Regions from separate parts of the Sporomusa aerivorans genome, predicted to be linked through region 4. Evidence: riboswitches for the same ligand, from Rfam matches in the RefSeq annotation. Region 4 holds a riboswitch; each other region holds the start of a gene.
The links. A riboswitch is a leader RNA that binds a small molecule or an ion and turns the genes downstream of it on or off. The one in region 4 is predicted to bind cyclic di-AMP.
Positions count from the first base shown of each region.

Region 1 (3,124 bases), 250 kb from region 4:
ATCAGCAACAAATTCCGCTGCTGTCTGCACTGTTGAACAATAATAACCTTGTGCCCAAAGCAGCGGAGGCAAATAACTCTCTTAGCGGTGCTCCGCAAAACTATCGCAAATTAATCGATATGAAAGCGACTGCTTATGGACCCGGTCCAATGGATAACGGCAAATGGAATGATTCGACATATGTGGGAAGTAAGGTGAAAAAAGGGGTAGCCGCTGTTGATCCAAATGTTATCCCCATGGGTACAAAACTTTGGATTGAAGGGTATGGTCCTGCTATTGCCAATGATCAGGGCAGCGCCATTAAAGGAAATCGTATAGATTTAGCCTTTGATACCCGGCAGGAAGCTCTCGACTACGGCATTCAGAATGTAAAAGTCTATGTTCTTAAATAACCGGCGTATGCCGGTTTTTTTTTGCTCTTCATAATGCAGCAAACTACTACATATATTTTCAAAAGAGGCATTGGCAGGGGGGAAGTGTAATGAATCCTGTGTGGTCGTTTACTCTCAAGCGCTCCCGGGTAATTTACGGTATTGCCTTATTGGCAATTTTAAGTATTTTTTTTAGCATCCTGGGGTATGAGTATGCAGATGAGCAAGAATTAGCTTCCCTTAACAATAATCAGCCTACCGAAGCTCCGGCGGGAAAAGTAAGTATGGTTGTAAATATTCAGGCCAGAGTGCTTGATGTATACAGCGATGACCAGTTATATAAAAAATACCGGATTGCTACTGGTAAAAGCAAGACGCCTACCCCAATTGGTGAATGGAATGTGGTATGGAAGGACTATAACTGGGGAACTGGGTTTGGCACCCGCTGGATGGGGTTAAACGTGCCCTGGGGTACCTTCGGTATTCATGGAACAAATAAACCATGGTCCATTGGTCAATTTGCCAGCCATGGTTGTATTAGAATGCGCAATAAGGATGTCGAGGAATTATTTGAGTGGATTCCGATTGGTACATCGGTGCGGATTGAAGGACGAAAAGTAAGGGTTGATAGAAATCTGAAGTACCAGACATCCGGCTCTGATGTTGTTGCCTTACAGTTAAAATTGAAAGAACTAGGTTATTTTCAGGGACGGGCCGACGGGCTGTTTGGCTCAGAGACTGAAGAAGCGGTAAAGACCTATCAGACCCGTGAAGGGGTTCCTGCTACCGGTATAGCTAGCAAAGAAATGTGTGCCGGTTTGGGAATATAAGCAGAGTAAAGAAATTTAACATAAATTTAAAGATGCTGGAGGTACATGGCGATAAGATTACTATATCGCCATGTACTGAATTTGACCGAACTAAATTTTCCATGTATTATATTTATAATGCCGAATCCTTGTATGGGTACGGGGGACCCAATAAAACCAGAGGGGTGAATCCGCATGTTGCGGAAGGGCTATTCTTTCCTTCTCTTTGGCCCTAACCCGACAGCTAACCCCGGAGGCTGTAAGCCTCAGAGGTTTTGTTATTGCTTGAGCATAGCAGAATCTCGATGGCGCAAGACAAGAGAGGTGTTTCCTTGAAAAGAGTTCTATTGGCAGTTATTCTCACATTGGTAGTGCTGTTTGTTGTTGTCTGTCCCGCGGTTGGCTTGACTGCTGAACAGCAGGAAAAAGCGTCGGTAGCATTAGGAGCCCGGGGCGATGAAGTCCGGGGAATACAAAAACTTCTCGCAGACTCAGGTTTCTACGCGGGTGAGATTGACGGTGTGTTTGGTCCGGTTACTGCGAAAGCAGTAAAAGAATTTCAACGTAGTACAAGTCTAGATGTAAGTGGCGTTGTTGATAAAGAAACTTTTGCTTATCTTGAGCGCTTAGCCGGTGAGCCAAGCAGATACAGCCGTACTCTGGCTATGAAGGCCTCCGCTTATTCGGCACATGACCCCGGCAATGGCAGTTATACATATCGTGGAAATCTTCTGCGCAGAGGGCTGGCCGCTGTTGATCCGTCAGTTATACCTTTAGGAACCCGGTTATATATCAAAGGTTATGGCTACGCAATTGCTGACGATATCGGGAGTGCGATTAAAGGTAACAGAATTGATTTAGCTTTTGACAGTCGCAGCGATGCATTAAATTTTGGCGTTCAAAGAGTAACCGTATATATAGTTGATTAAAAAATCAGGCTGAAGCCTGATTTTTTTTATACGTTAATTTCTTGGGAATATTAGCTGGAACTAAGTACTATACTACACATATAATTTGACTACTATACGGGGGCGTGTTAGCTTGAATTTAATATCCGGCGAAATGTTGCCACTGGTTTTGGCTTTTATCTCGGGGGTTTTAATGGCAGTACAAGGCTCGCTCAATACTTCACTGAGCAAAGTAACCGGTCTTTTGGAGGCTACTTTTATCGTACACGTAACCGGGACCGTTCTGGTGTTAGTATTGTTGTTTCTTTTTAAAATGGGTAAAGGAAATTTATATGCATGGCAGGAGGCTCCCTGGTACACTTTGCTGGGAGGTATTATCGGCGTAGCTATCATTTACTTAGTGGCCGCAAGTATTCCTGGCGTTGGTGTGGCTAATGCCACCACTGCAATTATTGTCGGTCAGGTACTGACAGCTATTATCATTGATTATTTTGGTGGATTTGGACTTGACCGCATCGCCTGTACTCCAACGCAATTATTTGGCTTGGTCTTACTTGCAGTTGGTGCTAAATTACTGTTAAAATAAAGTATTTTTTTATTTTTTTTGTAATTAAGTGTTAACAAAAAAAACATTATGCGGTATACTTATCATTAGAATTTTTTGGTATCATGCTAATATATCAAGGAGGCAAAGCATGGATTTTAACTTTACTCCCGATCAATTGGATCTGCAAAAAATGGTAAATGAATTTGTTGCTAAAGAAATCACGCCTCATGCATTAGAAATGGATAAAGAAGGTGTGGTTCCACCTGCTCTGTGGAAAAAACTTGATGAAGCCGGCCTGCTCAATTTAACAGTTCCTGAAGAATATGACGGTCCCGGACTTGATGCACTGTCTATTGCCTTAATTTATGAAGAACTAGGTAAAGGTTGTGCCGGTGTAGCCACTACAACAGCTGCCAATGCTTTAGCTTCTTACCCGGTCGTATTGCTAGGCACCGACGCGCAAAAACAAAAATTTTTTAATGTCTTAAA
Region 1 covers NZ_CP156926.1:3,324,790-3,327,913, forward strand. Annotated here, with positions in the region: gene SATMO3_RS15745 (3D domain-containing protein) at 1-392, shown strand, start outside; gene SATMO3_RS15750 (L,D-transpeptidase family protein) at 482-1,201, shown strand; cyclic di-AMP (ydaO/yuaA leader) riboswitch at 1,310-1,454, shown strand; gene SATMO3_RS15755 (3D domain-containing protein) at 1,513-2,109, shown strand; gene SATMO3_RS15760 (DMT family transporter) at 2,222-2,674, shown strand; gene SATMO3_RS15765 (acyl-CoA dehydrogenase family protein) at 2,784-3,124, shown strand, end outside.
Region 1: it holds a riboswitch for cyclic di-AMP, as region 4 does, so the genes downstream of both, SATMO3_RS15755 (3D domain-containing protein) here and SATMO3_RS17105 (3D domain-containing protein) in region 4, are expected to answer to the same signal.

Region 2 (3,124 bases), 1.8 Mb from region 4:
GCATTTCCACTTGGCAGCCACCCGCGCCGCCGATTCATCATCACTGGCAATATGAAGGGCAATTAAATTGTCACCGATAGTTTTCGCATATTCGATTGTCTCAAATACAACCCTGGTCGGACTTGAAACCGGTACAATCACCGTATTTTTCCGCCGGGCAACCGGCTTAATGGTATCCAGCTCCGCCAAGGGTAAATGCAACTGTTCGGCCATATCGTTGTAATGAGCTTTTATTTGCTTAAAAACATAGATCATAACCGGGATAAACACCAAAATAATCCAGGCGCCGTGAGAAAACTTAGTAATGGTAATAATCAGTACAACAAGTCCGGTAACACAGGCTCCCAAACCATTCACAATTACACGCAGCTGCCAGCCGCGCGGCCTTTCCCGCCGCCAATGAACGATCATCCCGGACTGAGCAATGGTAAAGGATACAAAAACACCAATTGCATACAGCGAAATTAGATTATCGGTATTGCCGTGGTAACCGACGATCAGAAACGCAGCCGCTATTGTTAATAAAATAATGCCATTTGAATAGGTAAGGCGCTCGCCCCTGACAGCCAGATAACGCGGCATATAACCGTCCCTAGCAACAATTGACAGAAGAATCGGCAAGCCGTTATAGGCTGTGTTGGCTGCCAAATATAATACTAGCATAGTAGTGACCTGAATATAAAAGTACAACGGCGTACGGCCGAAAATAGATTCTGCCAATTGCGATAAGGCAGTTACGCTTTCAATCGGCAGAATATGATGACCGAGAATAAGAAAGGTTATGCCGCTAAACATAAAGCCGAGGATACCTGCCATCCAATACGTTGTGGTTACCGCATTGCGGGCTTCAGGACTTTTGAACATGGGCACACTGTCGGCAATAGCCTCAATGCCGGTCATGGAACTGCAGCCGTTGGCAAACGCCCTGAGTATAAGAAACATCATGCCCCAGTCCAATTGTTGCCTGGCCAGCGATTCCTGGGGCAAAATAGCGCCTGACTGGGTTACAGCCTGATAAATGCCTGTCAGTAATAGACATAATATCCCTAATAAAAATGCATACGTTGGATAGACGAACGCGTTAGACGATTCTCTGACACCGCGCAAATTAATTAACATAAGAATCCCAAACAGAATGCAAAGATCAATAGTTACCTCTTTGCCAATAAGCGCCGGGAAAGCCGATACAATGGCCGCCGTCCCCGCCGATACACTTACGGCGGCAGTCAGAACATAGTCGGCAAAAATAGATGCGGCGGCAATGAGAGCCGGTAATTCCCCCAGATTTTTTTTGGCAACGGCATAGGCGCCGCCGCCGCCGGGATTTGCCTTTGCCACCTGAACATAAGATATAGCCACAATTCCTAGTAGCATGAGAATGGATATAGCGGTCGGTCCGATATAGCCATAGGCTAAAATCTGACCTGCCGCCAGGACAAGCATAATTTGCTCCGGTCCATAAGCTACCGACGACAAAGCATCAGATGAAAAGATGGACAGCGCTTTCCATTTTGGCAATCGCTCATGCGCTAATTCCGTATTATGCAGCGGTCTACCGATCAAAAACCGCCTGAGTTCTCTCATCAACGTAATCATTCCTCCAAGATGATCTGAAACTTCTCTGTAATTCTATTTTTGTGATAAAGTAAGCTGTCCCTATAGCGTTGTTCTCTTACCTCCCCTGTAACGCTGCCTGGTTTAACCGAAAATAAAAAACCGGTACAAAAAACCAAAGGTCCAGCCAATTGCTAACCTCTTAGTTTTCCGTACCGGCCTACTTTGCACCCGGACCGCAGTCCCTGTGTTTTGTCAACCAGACGTTACTTATAACCACACAATGAAACCCACTCCCCGGTTTTCCAAGGATAAGGCGTCCCTGTATGGTAAGATAATTTGATTTTGTGCAATAAAAAAAGACCCTAAGGTCATAAATGACCTCTTGCTTTAGCCTACGAAGTTAGCTGACGGGTAGGATGGCAAGAGCTACAACATCCCTTCTGTTTCATAACAGAATTAACCCCAAAGGTGGGTCCTCCGCTTCCAATCGGAACTCGGCCTGTTCAATTACTTAAATAGTAGCAAATGTATAATTCTAAGTCAAGTCCTTTATTGGTGGGCATTCAAGGCCGCTCGGCAACACCATTTATTTACATTAATGAAGTAAATACCGGTTTGCAGCGAGCTTGAGAAAAAAGCGCAGAAGAAGTACAAAACTAAGGGGGAGGCTACCCTCCCCCTTTTTCCAGAGCACCCATCCCTATAGCAGTCAGTCACTGTACATAATACATCTTAACCTTATACAAACTAGCTTGCGAACGGGAACGAGACAATTCTTTGTACAACACGAAACCTGGTAATCAAATGACCTTTGGGTAAAGCAAAAAACACTATCCTGCCAGATAATTAACCTATTTGCAACAAACGGAAAACGGGAAAGTTTCCTACCTACTGCAGACTGGTTTAAATCTTTGGCGCTATAAGGATGGTGCTTACTTAGATAATAACATAAGGACGGCTCATTTGCAAGCCTATTTATCAGAAATTTTTTTAAAAAAAATATCCTGTCCTATTAAAATGCTCCAGACTGGGAGAATTAAACTTGGGCCAAACCGCGCATTGCTCTTACGCCTCGGGGCAATTTGACAGTACCGGTAATAAAAATAACAGAAACTCCCGGGCTTCACTGGCGACTCGGGAGTTTCTGTTTATTGTAGCTCAGTACAGAACTAATCCAGGAAAGTGGCCTTGTCCTCAACAGACTTGCGCACAGGCGCTTTCCCAATGAATTCAGGGTAACCTACGCAAAGGATAGCAATCGGATCTTTATCTTGACTAATGTTAAAAATATCACGGACGTCACTCTTTTCAAACAGCGAAAACCAAAGTGTCCCTAATCCTTGCGACTGGGCCGCCAGCTGCATATTTTGCACAGCGGCGCTGCAAGCCTCCAAATACCCGGGACTCGGCTCGTCAAGAAACTGTTCAGCCCCATTACGCGCCGGATCCCCCACAATCACAATCAATATCGGCGCCTGCACCAAAAATTCCAGGCTGAATGCCGGGAGCCATTTCCACCCGCTGCGATCGGCCAGCTTGTCTTTCGTCAGATCGGCAACACTCTTCA
Region 2 covers NZ_CP156926.1:1,776,699-1,779,822, reverse strand. Annotated here, with positions in the region: gene SATMO3_RS08040 (APC family permease) at 1-1,587, opposite strand, end outside; cyclic di-AMP (ydaO/yuaA leader) riboswitch at 1,932-2,067, opposite strand; gene SATMO3_RS08035 (nitroreductase family protein) at 2,727-3,124, opposite strand, start outside.
Region 2: it holds a riboswitch for cyclic di-AMP, as region 4 does, so the genes downstream of both, SATMO3_RS08040 (APC family permease) here and SATMO3_RS17105 (3D domain-containing protein) in region 4, are expected to answer to the same signal.

Region 3 (3,124 bases), 530 kb from region 4:
GATTACTTCCCTTCCCCCGTACCACACAATAATTGTGAGGCCGATAGCTGCGAGAAACTCAACTAAAGGTACCAGAATGGCGCCAAGCCGCTGTACCTTAATCAAGTCATCGGCAGCCTGTTGATTCTTATCACTGAATTTTTGGTATTCATAATCTTCCCGTACGTAACTCTGGACAATCATGACTGAAACCAATGATTGCTGTATAATCGAAGTCACCTTGGCTAAAGTATGTTCAACCAGAGCCCCCAGCCTGCCGATTCTACTATTGAAATAGCTGATAGCAACAATAATAAAAGGCAGTGTAGCAAAAGTAACCATAGCCAACTCCCAGTCAAAATATATCATAATAGCCATAATCGCCAGGAGGTTAAGTGACTCGACAATAACATCCGGTATACCCACAGTAACAGCCTGCTGAATAAACAAGAGATCATTAGTAAACAGTGAAATAAGGTCACCGGAAGGAGTTCTCATAAAATATGCATAATCTAACGACTGCAGCTTACCAAACATCTCTTGCCGGAGTTTAGCCAGCATTTTATTGCCGGATTTAGCCATTGTATATCCATAGAAATAAGAAAACAATCCCCGGATAAGATACAGTACGACTATCCCAGCAGTAATAAAGTGCAAAAAGACAATATTACCACCGGCCAGAGCATCGTCAATCAACAATTTTACCACAAGAGGGGCCGCCAAACCGGCTGCACTGGCGATTATAAAGCAAACTACCGCGGTTAAAGCAAGCAGCCAATATGGCACTATAAATTTGCGCCAGTAAAAAGTAAACATAAATTATCTCCACTAAACATGCTTTGCTTGACTACTTATTATGTGTCAAATTTCTCTATGCAACACCTGTGATAACAAAAAACTCCAAAACCGCGCAATCTCGGTAAATAAAAATGGGAAGGCCGACAACGCCTTCCCGTTTGTTTGTTTACATCACCCGGCGGGCGCCGACGTAGCGCGGACCCCAGTAACTGCTGTTCATACTGGTAATAGCAACACCGCTGCTGGACGTAGCGCTGATAAACTTATCATCACCAATGTAGATGCCGCTATGTGATGCTCCTGACGCATATGTGCTGAAAAACACTAAATCGCCAGGCTGAAGACGGCTGTAAGATACAGGCCGCCCGACTTCAAACTGTTCGTCGGCCGTTCGCGGTAAATAAATGCCACTTTGGGCAAAAACATAGCGAGTAAAGCCAGAACAGTCGAACCCACTTGGACTTGTCCCGCCAAATACATAGGGTACACCTGTGTACCGAAGCGAAGTCTGAATGACCCTGCGCACTGAAGCAGTGGAGGAATCACGGCTGGCGGGAATATCCCGTCCCATGAGCGCAAGGTACGTCTGTGCTCCGATTACGCCATCCGCTTCAAGACCCCGAGACTTTTGGAAAGCCTTGACCGCATTCACCGTTAAGTTACCAAAGTCACCATCTGCAGAACCAGCATTAAAACCAAGATTGTTTAGCTGAGTTTGAATGGCAGCAACTTCAGGTCCTTGATCACCGACTTCAAATGTACCGGCTGCGTGGACAAGAGTAGTGGTCCCAAAAAAGAGACAAAAAGCAACAACAAGCCCAAAAAACTTTTGCAACAGGACTCTCCTCTCACCTGCCTCCGAGGTTAGCTGACGGGTTAGGGTTGCAGGCACCCTACTTGATTAGTCCAGCTAATCAAGTTTCACCCCATAGATTGGTTCCCCCGTACCTGAGCTGGATTCGGCTTTCTACAGCGCTCAATATATTCTATTCGGTCAAAAGTTTAAAATTCCTGCCCAAAGTCGCGTTTTTTTTACAATTATTAGGCCAATATCTTGGAAAAAGTTCACTCATGCTCCTTTTCCCGCCGCTGACCGAGTTCAGCCCGCAGCCAGTAGAGCGGCCGCTGTTTTACCTCCTCAAATATCCGCCCGACATACTCGCCGATAATGCCTATTCCCGCTAATTGCACTCCACCCAGGAGAAGAATGCTGGCAGTAATAGTCGCCCAGCCGGGAACTGCTTCTTCCGTAAAAATTTTGATATATACAACATGCAGTGTCAGGATAATACTGCTAAAACCTAAAGCAATCCCGATATAAAAAGCAAACCTGAGCGGAGTTTTAGAATACGCGGTAATACCATCCAGCGCAAAGTGAAGCATCTTTTTCAGTGAAAACTTTGATTGTCCGGCAAAACGTTTAGGTGCTACAAATTCAATATAGGTCTGCCGGTAACCAATGGCGCTGATCATGCCTCTGATAAATCTGGCCCGTTCCCGGAAACGGCGGAAGCTGGCAACTACCTGTTTATCCATTAACCGGAAATCGGACCCTCCCTCTGTAATCCGAACATTGGATACGGCGTTCATCAGTTTATAGAACATACCTGATGTAAAGCTTTTAAACCAGGATACTCCCTCTGTATTGATCCTCACCGTTTGCACAACCTGGAACCCTTCCTGCCATTTGGCAAGCAGCTGCGGCAACATCTCAGGCGGATGCTGCATATCGCCATCCATGGTAATTACAGCATCTCCGTTTGCACAGTCCAGTCCGCATGTCAAGGCTATCTGATGTCCAAAATTTCGGGCCATAATCAGCGCCCGTACCCGCGGATCAGCATACGCCAGACGCTCCAAAATAAGCGGGGTCGCGTCTTTTGAACCATCGTCAACAAAAACTATTTCAAAGTCGTAGGGCTCCGGCTCCATATATTTAATGACTTCCCGGTAAAAATTTTCAATGTTATCCTGCTCGTTAAATACAGGAACAACAATAGAAATCAACGGTTTATGTAACTGCATACCATTTTCAGCCTCCCTGTCACCACTCTATTATACATCGCCGTTTTATGATTGCAATTACCAATTCGGCATAAATAAACAAAAACTTGTCTGCCATAGTTAACTACCCGGCGGCGAACTTTGTAATCCTAGCATTTGCATCCGCCGGCAAAATTAATAGCCTGCTTTGCACAAAGGCGAAGCAGGCTTCTCACGCTTCGTAGTAATTTAAATATCCTGGCGGAGGCATACGGCATCATGCAGATATATATGCCGTATATTTTTTTGACTTATCTCTGTATTCCAGAGAATCAGTACCCGAATGCATAGCGGTAGCGCATCA
Region 3 covers NZ_CP156926.1:4,101,044-4,104,167, forward strand. Annotated here, with positions in the region: gene SATMO3_RS19820 (ABC transporter ATP-binding protein) at 1-795, opposite strand, end outside; gene SATMO3_RS19825 (NlpC/P60 family protein) at 944-1,612, opposite strand; cyclic di-AMP (ydaO/yuaA leader) riboswitch at 1,616-1,752, opposite strand; gene SATMO3_RS19830 (glycosyltransferase family 2 protein) at 1,843-2,802, opposite strand; gene aroH (chorismate mutase) at 3,010-3,124, opposite strand, start outside.
Region 3: it holds a riboswitch for cyclic di-AMP, as region 4 does, so the genes downstream of both, SATMO3_RS19825 (NlpC/P60 family protein) here and SATMO3_RS17105 (3D domain-containing protein) in region 4, are expected to answer to the same signal.

Region 4 (3,124 bases):
GCAGTAACTATCGTACTGCGCGAAGCACCTACCCAACACATCGCCAAAGCTGGCGTATTAGCTTCTGATAAATAATTTTGCAGGCCATTTCGTTTTACGAAATGGCCTGCCTCTTAGAAAGGTGGAGCTCTATGCTACCTATACAATTCGCCCTTGAGCTTGAAACCATAATTGCGGGGCAACTGGCGAAACTGATTGAGACAACTCCGGCTGAAACCGCACCGGTACTCACCCTGCTGCATCAATCCCAGACAGAGTTTACCAAGCTGTTAACCAGAGCCCAAACAGTCGATGTTGACAGTGCAGTCTATCCGCCGGTAACAGAAGCTCAATTGCTTGGTTTGGATACATCCTGGCAACAAATTAATCAGAAGCTAAAGGCAGGGGACCTGAGTCTGGATGGGCTGACCGCATATTGGTCCTTGTACACAGCTGTTGACAAGACTGCCCAGTTCTACCAACAGGCAGCCGCTAACAGCGCCCATCCGCAGACACAGCTGTTTTTTAGTTCTCTTAGTCATGTAAAAAAGATACTGCGCCGCCGCTTTGACGGCATTATTCATATCTATTATAACCACCTTTGGGGAGAACTTGGGTTTGCCCCCTTTATTTTGGGAAAAGATTAGCCGCCGTGGCAGGTTACGCTTATACCGCCGGCCAGATACATAAATCTGGTGTTGCCGCAAGAGCAAACCAGGCGGCAGACATCACATTCCACACATCGTGCATAAGGCGTTTAAATGGGACTGCCAGGTTGCTAGTCCCATTTAAACGTCTTTCCGTATTATACCAGTGTTTTAAAATATACTCACCCAGTTTTAATTTACATACAAATCAAAATTTTATATTTTTAGTTGCATACAGAGCCGTATAACAGAGAATGAACTATTTAATAGTTAATATTGCCGGATAATTTGACGTAATCGCATTTGCGACAATAGCAATTATCCTGTATCATAACCACATGCCGAATTTCCGAACAAAAAGGAAAACGGGGGACCCACTTTTGGGGTGAATCCGCGTTAGCGGTAGGGATTTCCCTTTGTCCCGAACCCGTCAGCTAACCTCGCAGGCATTGAGAAAGGGGTGTTTTCACTATGAAAAACATCAAGAAACTTGTTGCCAGTGCCCTTGTCGCATCTGTCGTAGCTGCCAATATCTGGACCCCATTGGCGTTTGCGGCTTTGGGCGACCAAGCTTTGAAAGCAGGCATGAACGGACAGGATGTTCAAGAATTACAAGTAAGACTTGCTGATTTAGGTTACAGCGATGTCACTCCTGACGGTGTTTTTGGCGAAACCACCGAGCAGGCGATAATCCACTTTCAAAACGCAAAAAACTTAACGGCCGATGGTGTTGTTGGTGAGGAAACCGTACAAAACCTGTTAGGTAACCGGAGTACGCCTGCTGTGTCACGTGGCATTGCACCTGGCCGCTACAAGGCGGCTATGGATATTAAAGCCACCGCCTACGCACCCGGTCCCCATGACAATGGACAGTGGGGTAACTTAACTTACATGGGAACTCAGGTGCGTCCTGGTGTAATTGCAGTTGATCCCCGGGTAATTCCTCTGGGATCCAGGTTATTTATCCAGTTTGCCGATGGCAGCAGCATGTACGGCGTTGCCGAAGACACCGGCGGCGCCATCAAGGGGAATCGTATTGACATTGCCATGCAGTCTGTCGATCATGCTTATGAGTTTGGTGTTCAGAATGTAAAAGTATATATTCTTGGTTAATGCGAAATTGCCTGGTTAAAGTACCAGGCATTCCGCATTTTTTTCTAAATCTACATAAAAAGTGGTAGATTTGGCAAGTTTATTTGTGTTATTATATTTAGAAATACCTATGAAGATGTTTTGTGAAAGGAGTCCGTTAATGTTTGACAACAAATTTGGCCCCGAAGGTTTAACTTTTGATGATGTTCTGCTTGTACCGGCAAAGTCAGAGGTTCTTCCAAGAGAAGTTGAAGTATCCACTTATCTCACGAAAAATATCAAGCTCAATATTCCTATTATCAGCTCCGGCATGGATACTGTCACCGAAGCCCGTATGGCTATAGCTATGGCTCGCGAGGGCGGTATCGGGGTAATACATAAAAATATGCCGATCGCACGTCAGGCTAACGAAATTGACAAAGTCAAACGTTCCGAACATGGCATTATTGTTGATCCAATATTTTTATCTCCCAGCAATACGCTGAAGGATGCCCATGATCTAATGGAAAAATACCATATTTCCGGTGTGCCTGTAACTGACAATGGCAAACTTGTCGGTATTCTGACAAATCGTGATTTGCGGTTTGAAACAGATTTAAGCCGTAAAATTGCAGCCTGTATGACCAGGGAGCATCTGATTACAGCCAACGTTGGCACCTCGCTGGAAGAGGCTAAGGAAATATTACGCGAGCACCGGATAGAAAAGCTGCCTTTACTTGATGAACATGGCAACCTAAAAGGTCTTATTACCATTAAAGATATTGAAAAAGCGCAAAAATATCCTAACTCGGCTAAAGATCCCAAGGGGCGTTTGTTAGTAGCTGCCGCGGTTGGCGTCGGTGCCGATATGATGGAGCGGGTTGACGCTATTGTCGGCGCCAAAGTGGATGTAATTGTTGTCGATACCGCACACGGGCACTCGCACGGTGTGTTGGATGCCGTAAGAAAAATTAAAAATGCCTACCCGCATGTCGATCTCGTTGCCGGCAACGTGGCTACCGGCGAGGCTACCCGTGACTTAATTGAAGCAGGAGCGGATGCCATAAAAGTTGGCATTGGCCCAGGTTCTATCTGCACCACGCGGGTAATAGCCGGTATCGGTGTACCGCAAATCACAGCCATTTATAATTGTGCTGCGGCTGCCCGGCGCTATAATGTCCCCATTATTGCCGATGGCGGCATTAAGTATTCAGGAGATGTCGCAAAAGCCATCGCCGCCGGTGCCCAAGTGGTTATGATCGGCAACCTGCTTGCCGGTACCGAGGAAAGCCCCGGTGAGACAATAATTTATCAAGGACGCAGCTACAAGGTGTATAGGGGAATGGGTTCTTTAGGCGCCATGGCAGAAGGCAGCAAGGACCGTTATTTCCAGGAGAATATGGACAAGCTGGTTCCCGAAGGAATTG
Region 4 covers NZ_CP156926.1:3,573,161-3,576,284, forward strand. Annotated here, with positions in the region: gene SATMO3_RS17095 (2-hydroxymuconate tautomerase) at 1-75, shown strand, start outside; gene SATMO3_RS17100 (hypothetical protein) at 132-626, shown strand; cyclic di-AMP (ydaO/yuaA leader) riboswitch at 956-1,090, shown strand; gene SATMO3_RS17105 (3D domain-containing protein) at 1,098-1,739, shown strand; gene guaB (IMP dehydrogenase) at 1,879-3,124, shown strand, end outside.